One region of the Pontibacter korlensis genome, then DNA from elsewhere that is predicted to be linked to it. Evidence: riboswitches for the same ligand, from Rfam matches in the RefSeq annotation. Region 1 holds a riboswitch; the other holds the start of a gene.
What was found. Region 1 has a riboswitch for S-adenosylmethionine ahead of PKOR_RS20970 (Na+/H+ antiporter NhaC family protein). Riboswitches for the same ligand answer to the same signal wherever they lie in the genome.
Positions count from the first base shown of each region.

Region 2: it holds a riboswitch for S-adenosylmethionine, as region 1 does, so the genes downstream of both, PKOR_RS12940 (phosphoadenylyl-sulfate reductase) here and PKOR_RS20970 (Na+/H+ antiporter NhaC family protein) in region 1, are expected to answer to the same signal.

Region 1 is NZ_CP009621.1:4,874,904-4,879,115, reverse strand. It holds gene PKOR_RS20980 (DUF819 family protein) at 1-384, shown strand, start outside; gene PKOR_RS20975 (N-acetylmuramoyl-L-alanine amidase) at 594-1,514, opposite strand; SAM riboswitch class I at 1,688-1,790, shown strand; gene PKOR_RS20970 (Na+/H+ antiporter NhaC family protein) at 2,003-3,379, shown strand; gene PKOR_RS20965 (DUF58 domain-containing protein) at 3,464-4,212, opposite strand, start outside.
Region 2 is NZ_CP009621.1:3,004,093-3,008,304, reverse strand. It holds gene PKOR_RS12950 (ThuA domain-containing protein) at 1-344, opposite strand, end outside; gene PKOR_RS12945 (hypothetical protein) at 696-1,415, shown strand; SAM riboswitch class I at 1,575-1,676, shown strand; gene PKOR_RS12940 (phosphoadenylyl-sulfate reductase) at 1,998-2,717, shown strand; gene cysD (sulfate adenylyltransferase subunit CysD) at 2,774-3,682, shown strand; gene PKOR_RS12930 (sulfate adenylyltransferase subunit 1) at 3,684-4,212, shown strand, end outside.

The sequences.
Region 1 (4,212 bases):
GCTCGTGAACTGGAGGGATATGGCGCCTCCCGCTTTGGCTCTCTTTTCCTGTACTTCCTGGTAGCTACCATTGGTATGAGTATGGACCTGGGAGCTGTGCTGGATAATCCAAAGCTGTTCCTGGTAGGTATGTTCTGGATTGCATTCCACATCCTGATCATGTTGGTTGTGGCACGCATCATCCGTGCTCCATTCTTCTATGTAGCAGTAGGCAGCCAGGCTAATATTGGTGGTGCAGCTTCTGCACCGATTGTAGCAGTGGCCTTCAACAAATACCTTGCTCCGGTAGGTGTTTTACTGGCTGTGCTTGGTTATGCAGTAGGTACTTATGGGGCCTACATCTGCGGATTGATGCTACAGTATGTTTGGAACTTGCTGGCTTAAATAGTTAGAAAGTTATAGAGTTGAAAAGTTAGAAAGTTGTAAGGCTGGAGAGTTGTCAGCCCGAAAAATAGCGGAGGTTTTTCACTCAAAGTTTAACAGAACGGCCCCGGTGGGAGAGAAGCTTCTCCTGCCGGGGCCGTTCTGTTTTTATAGCCTAAGGTAAACTTTGTTTTTGCTTACCAGCTTACAAAGTCATTCTGTACATAGACCTACAGGTACTTCTGATACAGGTTGTACAGTACAGCCTTGTCTCGTTCAGTAAGTTCCATGTTCACCTCATCCTGTATAAAGTGAAGCTTGAAAGCACGTATGGCTGCTGGCAAATCGCGGGTATCATAACCTATAATGCGGAGCGCCTCTTTAGGATTGAAGTGTGGAGGTATGGTTGCAATTGTATCCAGTGGCTGAAGTATAAGTGCAGGTTTTGTACCAGTGCTATCGAGCACTGTTATGGGGGCTGCAGGCTGCAGGTACTCTTCTACAGTATCCTCATCGTACCATAAGCCGAAACCATTTTCAGCCAGCTTTTTCCAGGGGAAGGTCTGGTTTGGATCTACCTTGCGAACCGGTGCAATGTCAGAGTGCCCGATAAAGTTCTCTGTGGGGATGTTATGCGTTTTCTTCAGCATAGCCAGTACTTCCAGCAGGCTGTTAATCTGAGCATCCGAGAACGGTTCTGCCCCATTATTATCCAGCTCTATACCAATAGAGGAGGAGTTGAGGTCCGTGTTATTGCCCCATCGGCTGTTGCCACCATGCCAGGCACGCAGATTGTCGTTCAGCATGTGGTATACCTTACCATCCCGACCAATAACATAGTGTGCGCTAACACTGGTTTTCGGCATCGTAAAGGTTTTTAAGGTATGGTCGGTTGAGTTTTGGGCGGTGTGGTGGATGACCACAAAATTGGCCCTGCGCATGTTAAAATTAGTGGTGCCTACCCAGTAGTCACCCTGCTGCAGTTGCTCCTCGCCGGGGTTAGTGGCTGGTACTGTGCGTAGCTGTTTGGCATATGTTTTCAGCTGTTTCTTATGTGCTTTGTTGGTGCTGGCATAAGGGTTTTTGGAACAGCTAAACAGGCAGGTGCTGGCAAGCAGAAGAGAGAAGAAAGCAGTAGAAGTATAGTTCATTGTAGTTGGTGAGTAAAGGTTGGTTCAAACTATAAACTTGCTGGAATTTACATTCAGATGCAAGTTTAGACAATGAACTATAGCTGTAGTGGCATATGATTCTTTGTAGAATTCGTGCCCATTAGTTGATTTTCTACTGTTGCTGCCTTTACCTTTGCCACATCTTTATGCAAGATTTATAAAGAAGAGGGGAGAGAGCAGGCTCTGTGAACCTCTAGCAACCACGGCCCAGGCCGTAAAGGTGCTAACTCCTGCCCAGCTTGGGACCTATAAATTTTAACCTAATGCACCTATTACATCAGCTTTCAGCTACTTCATTTCGTGCTCATACTGCCGTAACAGCTTCCATTACTGTCTGCTGTTGTTGTTATTGTTGCTGAGGGTGCTTTCCTTATTTGGCCGCTGAGCTTTAGCCTGTCTTAGCACAGGTCTTCTCCGTAAATTTTATACTTTAAATTGGAGCGTGGTGTGCAGCTTGCATGTTGCGTATGCTATTACATACCGTTCGCTCCACCATTTACATGCAACATATTCAGAAAACAGGGGGATGGGCCCTGGTGCCTTTCCTTGTGTTTGTACTTACTTTTTTAGGTGCAGGCATTTTATTAAACGACTTCTATGCGCTGCCAGCACCTGTGGCAGTGGTTTTAGGTATCATTTCGGCTTTTTTTATTCTTCGTGGATCTACTGAGGCTAAGGTAGCAGCTTTGATTCAGGGGTGTGGTGATTCAAAGATCATTACCATGTGCCTTATTTACCTGCTGGCAGGTGCGTTCGCCACAGTTACAAAAGTTGTAGGAGGAGTGGATGCTACAGTTAACCTTGGGTTGAGCGTGTTGCCGGTGCAGTACCTTGGTTTGGGAGTGTTTCTGCTGGCAGCTTTTCTGTCAACAGCTACGGGTACCTCGGTAGGTGCCATTGTGGCGCTGGGGCCAATTGTGGTGGGCCTGGCAGAGCAAAGCCATACTTCGCTGCCACTGCTGTTAGGAGCTTTGTTGGGCGGTGCGATGTTTGGTGATAACCTTTCCTTCATCTCCGATACTACTATTGCTGCTACCCAAACACAGGAGTGCAGCATGCGCGATAAGTTCAGGGTGAACATCCTTATTGCTGGCCCAGCCGCTCTTGTAACGATTGCGTTACTCCTGATAACAGGCCTTAACACGGCAGGGGCAGGAGCGGGGCTACTACCAGAGCTGCAGGACTTCTCGTTCTGGCAGATAGTGCCTTACCTGCTCGTGATTGTTTTGGCTATTTCTGGCGTTAATGTTTTTGTGGTACTTATACTTGGTACACTGGCCTCCGGGGCTGTAGGGTTGTGGCAGGGGCAGTTGGAGGTGCTGCAGTTTGGCCGCAGCGTGTACGAAGGCTTTACCGGTATGACAGAGATCTTCCTGCTTTCCATGCTAACTGGTGGGCTTGCAAAGATGGTAAGCGAGGCAGGTGGCATTGCCTTTCTGTTACAGCGGGTAAGCAAGGCTACACGTGGTTTCCGTTCGGCACAGGTAGGCATAGGCGCTTTGGTTGGTGGCACGAATACAGCTATTGCCAACAACACGGTCTCTATAGTGGTAACGGGGCAGGTGGTAAAGGAAATAAGCCAGAGGTATGCCGTTGACAAGCGCAAAACTGCCGCCTTAATGGATATATCTTCCTGCGTTGTACAAGGACTTTTACCTTACGGAGCACAGATCCTGATCCTGCTTAGCTTTACAGAAGGCAAGCTAAACTTCCTGGACCTCTGGGCAAATGCCTGGTATCTATACCTGTTGCTGCTGTTTAGCCTGTTAGCTGTCTATACCCCTTTTGTAGACAACTACTTAGCAAAACAACCAGCTGCTGAAACAGCAGTAGCTACTTCATAGCCTTTTCTCTCACCTTACAACAACATACTTTTCTAACTTTACTAACCTTAACCAAAACGGGAGACAATCTATGTCTCCCGTTTTTTATATCAGGCCACGGGCTTTTAGCTCCAGGTATTTGTTGATTGTGTTAACTGTCAGGTCTTTCGGAGGAGTGAGGATAGTATGTATACCATGCATCTGAAGTTCCTTTACTATTTGCCGCTTATCGTGGGCAAACTTTTCTGCAATGGCTTTGGTGTAAACCTCCTCTGTATTTGCAGCGCGTTGGTGCAGTAAGCTGTGCAGTTCAGTATTCTCAAAGAAGATGACTACGAGCAGATGGCGTTTGGCCATGGCCCGTAAGTACGGTAACTGGCGCTGCGCCCCATTCAGCGTCTCAAAGTTAGAGAACAGCAAGAGGAGACTACGCTGCTTTATGCTATGGCGTACAGTAGTGTAGAGGCGTTCGTAGTCCGTTTCCTGGTACAGCGTTTTCTGGTTGTACAGCAGCTCCAGGATAAGACGTAGCTGGCTAGCCTTTCGCTCAGCAGGTAACATATTGCTGATGGTATGGGAGAAGGTGATCACACCCGCCTTATCCTGTTTCTTTAGAGCGATGTTAGAAACAACCAGCGACGCGTTGATAGCGTAGTCCAGTAGGCTTAAACCTTCAAAGGGCATCTGCATAACACGGCCCTTATCAATCAAGCAGTATACTTGCTGCGACTTTTCATCCTGATAGCTGTTTACCATCAGTTCGGCTTTGCGAGCTGTGGCTTTCCAGTTAATGGTGCGTTGGTCGTCGCCTGCCACGTATGGCCGTATCTGCTCAAATTCTGAGCTCTGACCAA
Region 2 (4,212 bases), 1.9 Mb from region 1:
ACAAAACCACCACCGGCCTGAATGTAGCGCTCAAAGTCAGCTTCCTGGTAGTGATTAAGCACATCTGCGGTAGTGTTAAGAAACACTACCGCAGAGTACTGCTTAAGAGAGTCTTCATGGAACATGTTGGCATTGGTAGTGGTGTCTACCTGAAAGCCATTTTCTAGACCTAATTTTATAAGGGCGGCATTTCCTGCTGCAATAGAGTTGTGATGGAACCCGCTGGTCTTGCTAAACACAAGCACCTTCGGATCACCGGAACGCTTATCACTACAGGAAAAGACAGCAAAGAGGCACACCGCAAACAGGTAAAATGCCTTCTTTATTGGGACTTTTGCTATCATTTAGAATTTAAGGGTGTTTGTTGGTGAAATTTTTTCGTTTCAAAATGGCTATTAGGTACAGCCACGCTTCAGTCTTGTGAGGCAGCTAGCAAGGTGTCAGTTCAGCCGCTAACGTCACCTGGAAACTGCTTCTTCTACTTCCTCAGGAAAAAGCTATGCGTGGAATGCATTTCATAGTTGTGGTTTTGCAAACATAGTCTTGCAGAATAAATGTCTCTACAGGTAAAAATACTACTATTCACTTAAAACCCACCATTACAGGTACTAATTTTTGAGCACTTACTTTCCTCAACCCTCACCCTCTTTTTTTTCGTTTAATATCACAAGTATAAACACTAAAGTTGAAGGCCTATGAACACCCTACCTATCAACTGGCTCACTGAGGGACTTTTAGACTTTGAGTACAAAAAATACATGCTGCTGGCATACTTGCAGGCCGCCAAAAATGAGTTTGGAGAGCAGCGCCTGTACCCTATTTTCTCAGACCTAATCATGCACTACCGGAACCTGTTACAGGTAAAAGAGCATAAGCGCCTGGTATATGAGCAGTTTCCGCAACGTATTAGCCGCGCCGACTTCGAAAAGCTGGAGCTAGTGTATGAGAAAATTGTGGAGGACGACGAGACAATGGCGCAAATTGAAGAGATCATACAGTATGCCACGCCACGCTTTAGCCAAACACTGGAGGAGGGGAAAGAACTCTATGACTTTGTGGAGCGACACCTGGAGTTCAGCCCCGTGGGCATTACTCCTATCTACCATAACGAAGGCTACCTCTTCCTGGAGAATTTCCCTGGCAAAGAGACACAGGTGTACGTGTATCATATTACTGTTTTTGAAAACACTTATGAAAAGTACAGGGGCATTAATACGAAGCACCTGCAGACTGTGCGCCGTGGGCTGGCTCTTACCCATGAGCACTTAAAGGCACAGCTTATACGGGAGAACCAGAAGTTACCTAACCCCGCCACCTTTGTGGCTGTGGCCAAAATACCGGTACCAGTTGAGCAGTCGCTGCTGCCAATTGCCAAGCGTTCGCTTGTAAAATATGTAACTCAACTTGCTGCTTAGAGTATAATCAAAAGCAATACAGGCCTAAGGTAAGAGCTGCTACGCTCTTGCCTGCCTAATTTTAGCGGCTGTTTCACAATATTTTACATAAAAGGTTACACATCTCAGAAAAAGCCCTAATTTTGCATTAGTATCACCAATGGACGTTACGTCTGTAAAAATTTATAAAGAAGAGGCGAGAGACTAGGCTCTGAGACCCTCTGGCAACCTCCAAAATGGTAAGGTGCCAATTCCTAGCCCGGCAGCCGGGGCATATAAATTGATAAAGCAATGCAAACCTACAACATTACATCAGCTACACGTATGGCAAGCAGTGGTACAGCCACCGCATCAGTTGCCTTTGTCCCAACATCTGCTCTTCTGCAGCAGAATTGCTGTTGCTGTTGTTGTATGTGCTAAGCGTGCACTTCTCACCTATACCATTCCAGTTTTACGACGTCTTTTTTAGCCGCTTTCTTCTTTTTACTTTACCGGATATAAGCAGGCACACTTCATGCTCCTTGAGCTTAGTGGCATAGTTATGGCTCTAAACTGGAAACCCTAGTTACAAACTTAGTTTTCAAAGAGATTAATATATATTCCATGGATCTATCACAAGAATTGCTGGCTAAACTAGATAGTTTACGTGCCGCTCTTTCTGGCCTTACGGCTGAGGAAGGACTGCGCCGGCTGGCTCAGGAATTTAATGGCAGCATAGCCTTTTCCTCCAGCCTTGGCATAGAAGATCAGCTCATCACACATTATATATTTGAAAATAACCTGCCAATTAGGGTGTTTACACTTGATACAGGTCGCCTCTTTAACGAGAGTTATACACTGTTGCACAAGACGAACAACCACTATGGCAAAAAGATAGAAGTATACTTCCCGAAGCACGAGGCTGTAGAGCAGCTGGTGAACGAGAAAGGTCCGATGAGCTTTTATAACTCTATCGATGATCGCAAGCAGTGCTGCTACATACGTAAGGTGGAGCCGCTAAACCGTGCCCTGGAAGGTGTACAGATTTGGGTAACAGGTATCCGTGCCGAGCAGTCTGGTGCACGCCAGGACCTACAGTTACTGGAATGGGACGAAGGCCACCAGCTCATCAAGTATAACCCGCTGCTTGATTTTACTTTGGATGAGGTACGTGCTGCTGTTAAAGCACTGCACATCCCTTACAACCCGCTGCACGACAAAGGATTTGTAAGTATAGGTTGCGCACCTTGTACACGTGCCATTTTGGAAGGAGAAGACTTCCGTGCCGGCCGTTGGTGGTGGGAAGACAACTCGAAAAAAGAGTGCGGCTTGCACGCAAGATAAGTTAAAGATTTCAAGAGTTAAGAGTGGTACATACAACCGCTTGTTAATCATAAAATATGGACAAGAGATATCTGGATTACCTCGACCAGCTGGAGGCAGAAGCCATCCACATTATGCGTGAGGTAGCGGGGCAGTTCGAAAAGCCAGCCCTGCTTTTTTCGGGCGGTAAAGATTCAATTACACTGGTACGACTGGCTGAGAAGGCATTTAGACCAGGTAAATTCCCATTCCCGCTGGTACACATCGACACTGGCCACAACTTCCCTGAGGCCATTCGTTACCGCGATGAGCTAGCCGAGCGCCTTGGTGAAAAGCTGATCGTTCGCAATGTAGAGGATACGATCAAGCGCAAGAACCTATCAGAGCCAACAGGCCGTTATGCCAGCCGCAATGCGCTGCAGACACACACCCTGCTGGAGACTATAGAGGAATTCGGTTTTGATGCCTGCATTGGTGGAGCACGTCGCGATGAGGAGAAAGCCCGTGCCAAAGAGCGTATTTTCTCTGTACGAGACGAATTTGGTCAGTGGGACCCGAAGCGCCAGCGTCCAGAGCTTTGGAACATCTACAACGGCCGCATCAACAAAGGCGAAAACGTGCGTGTGTTCCCCATCTCTAACTGGACAGAGCTTGATGTATGGAACTACATTAAGCGCGAAGGTATCGCATTACCACATATCTACTACACCCACGAGCGCGAGTGCCTGGTGCGTGATGGAAAACTGATGGCATGGTCTGACTTCATTTACCAGGAGCCGGACGATGTGGTGGTGAAGAAGCAGGTACGTTTCCGTACTGTAGGCGATATGACCTGTACAGCAGCTGTGGAGTCGGTAGCATATGATATCGACGCCGTAATTGCCGAGATTCTGGAGTCAAAGATTAGTGAGCGTGGAGCTACCCGCATCGACGACAAGTTGTCGGAAACAGCGATGGAAGACCGTAAGAAAGGAGGATACTTTTAAGATGGACATACTACGATTTATAACTGCCGGCAACGTAGACGACGGCAAGAGCACATTAATCGGTCGCCTGCTCTACGACACAAAGCAGATATTTGCAGACCAACTGGAAGCTATCGAAAGCTCTGGCCGCCTGAACGAGGATGGACAGATAGACCTTTCTTTGCTGACAGATGGCCTAAAGGCAGAGCGTGAGCAAGGCATCACTATCGACGTGGCTTATAAGTATTTCTCTACAGAGAAGCGCAAATTCATTATTGCTGATGCGCCAGGCCACATTCAGTATACTAGAAACATGGTTACGGGTGCGTCTAACTCAAACCTGTCCATCATTCTGGTAGATGCACGCAAAGGAGTTCAAGAGCAGACACGCCGTCACTCTATTATCTCTACGCTGCTGGGTATCCCGCACCTGGTAATCTGTATCAATAAGATGGACCTGGTTGGTTACGACGAGCAGGTTTACAACCAGATTGTAGAGGATTACAAGCAGTTTGCTAAAAAGCTGAAGTCGAAGGACATCACCTTTATAC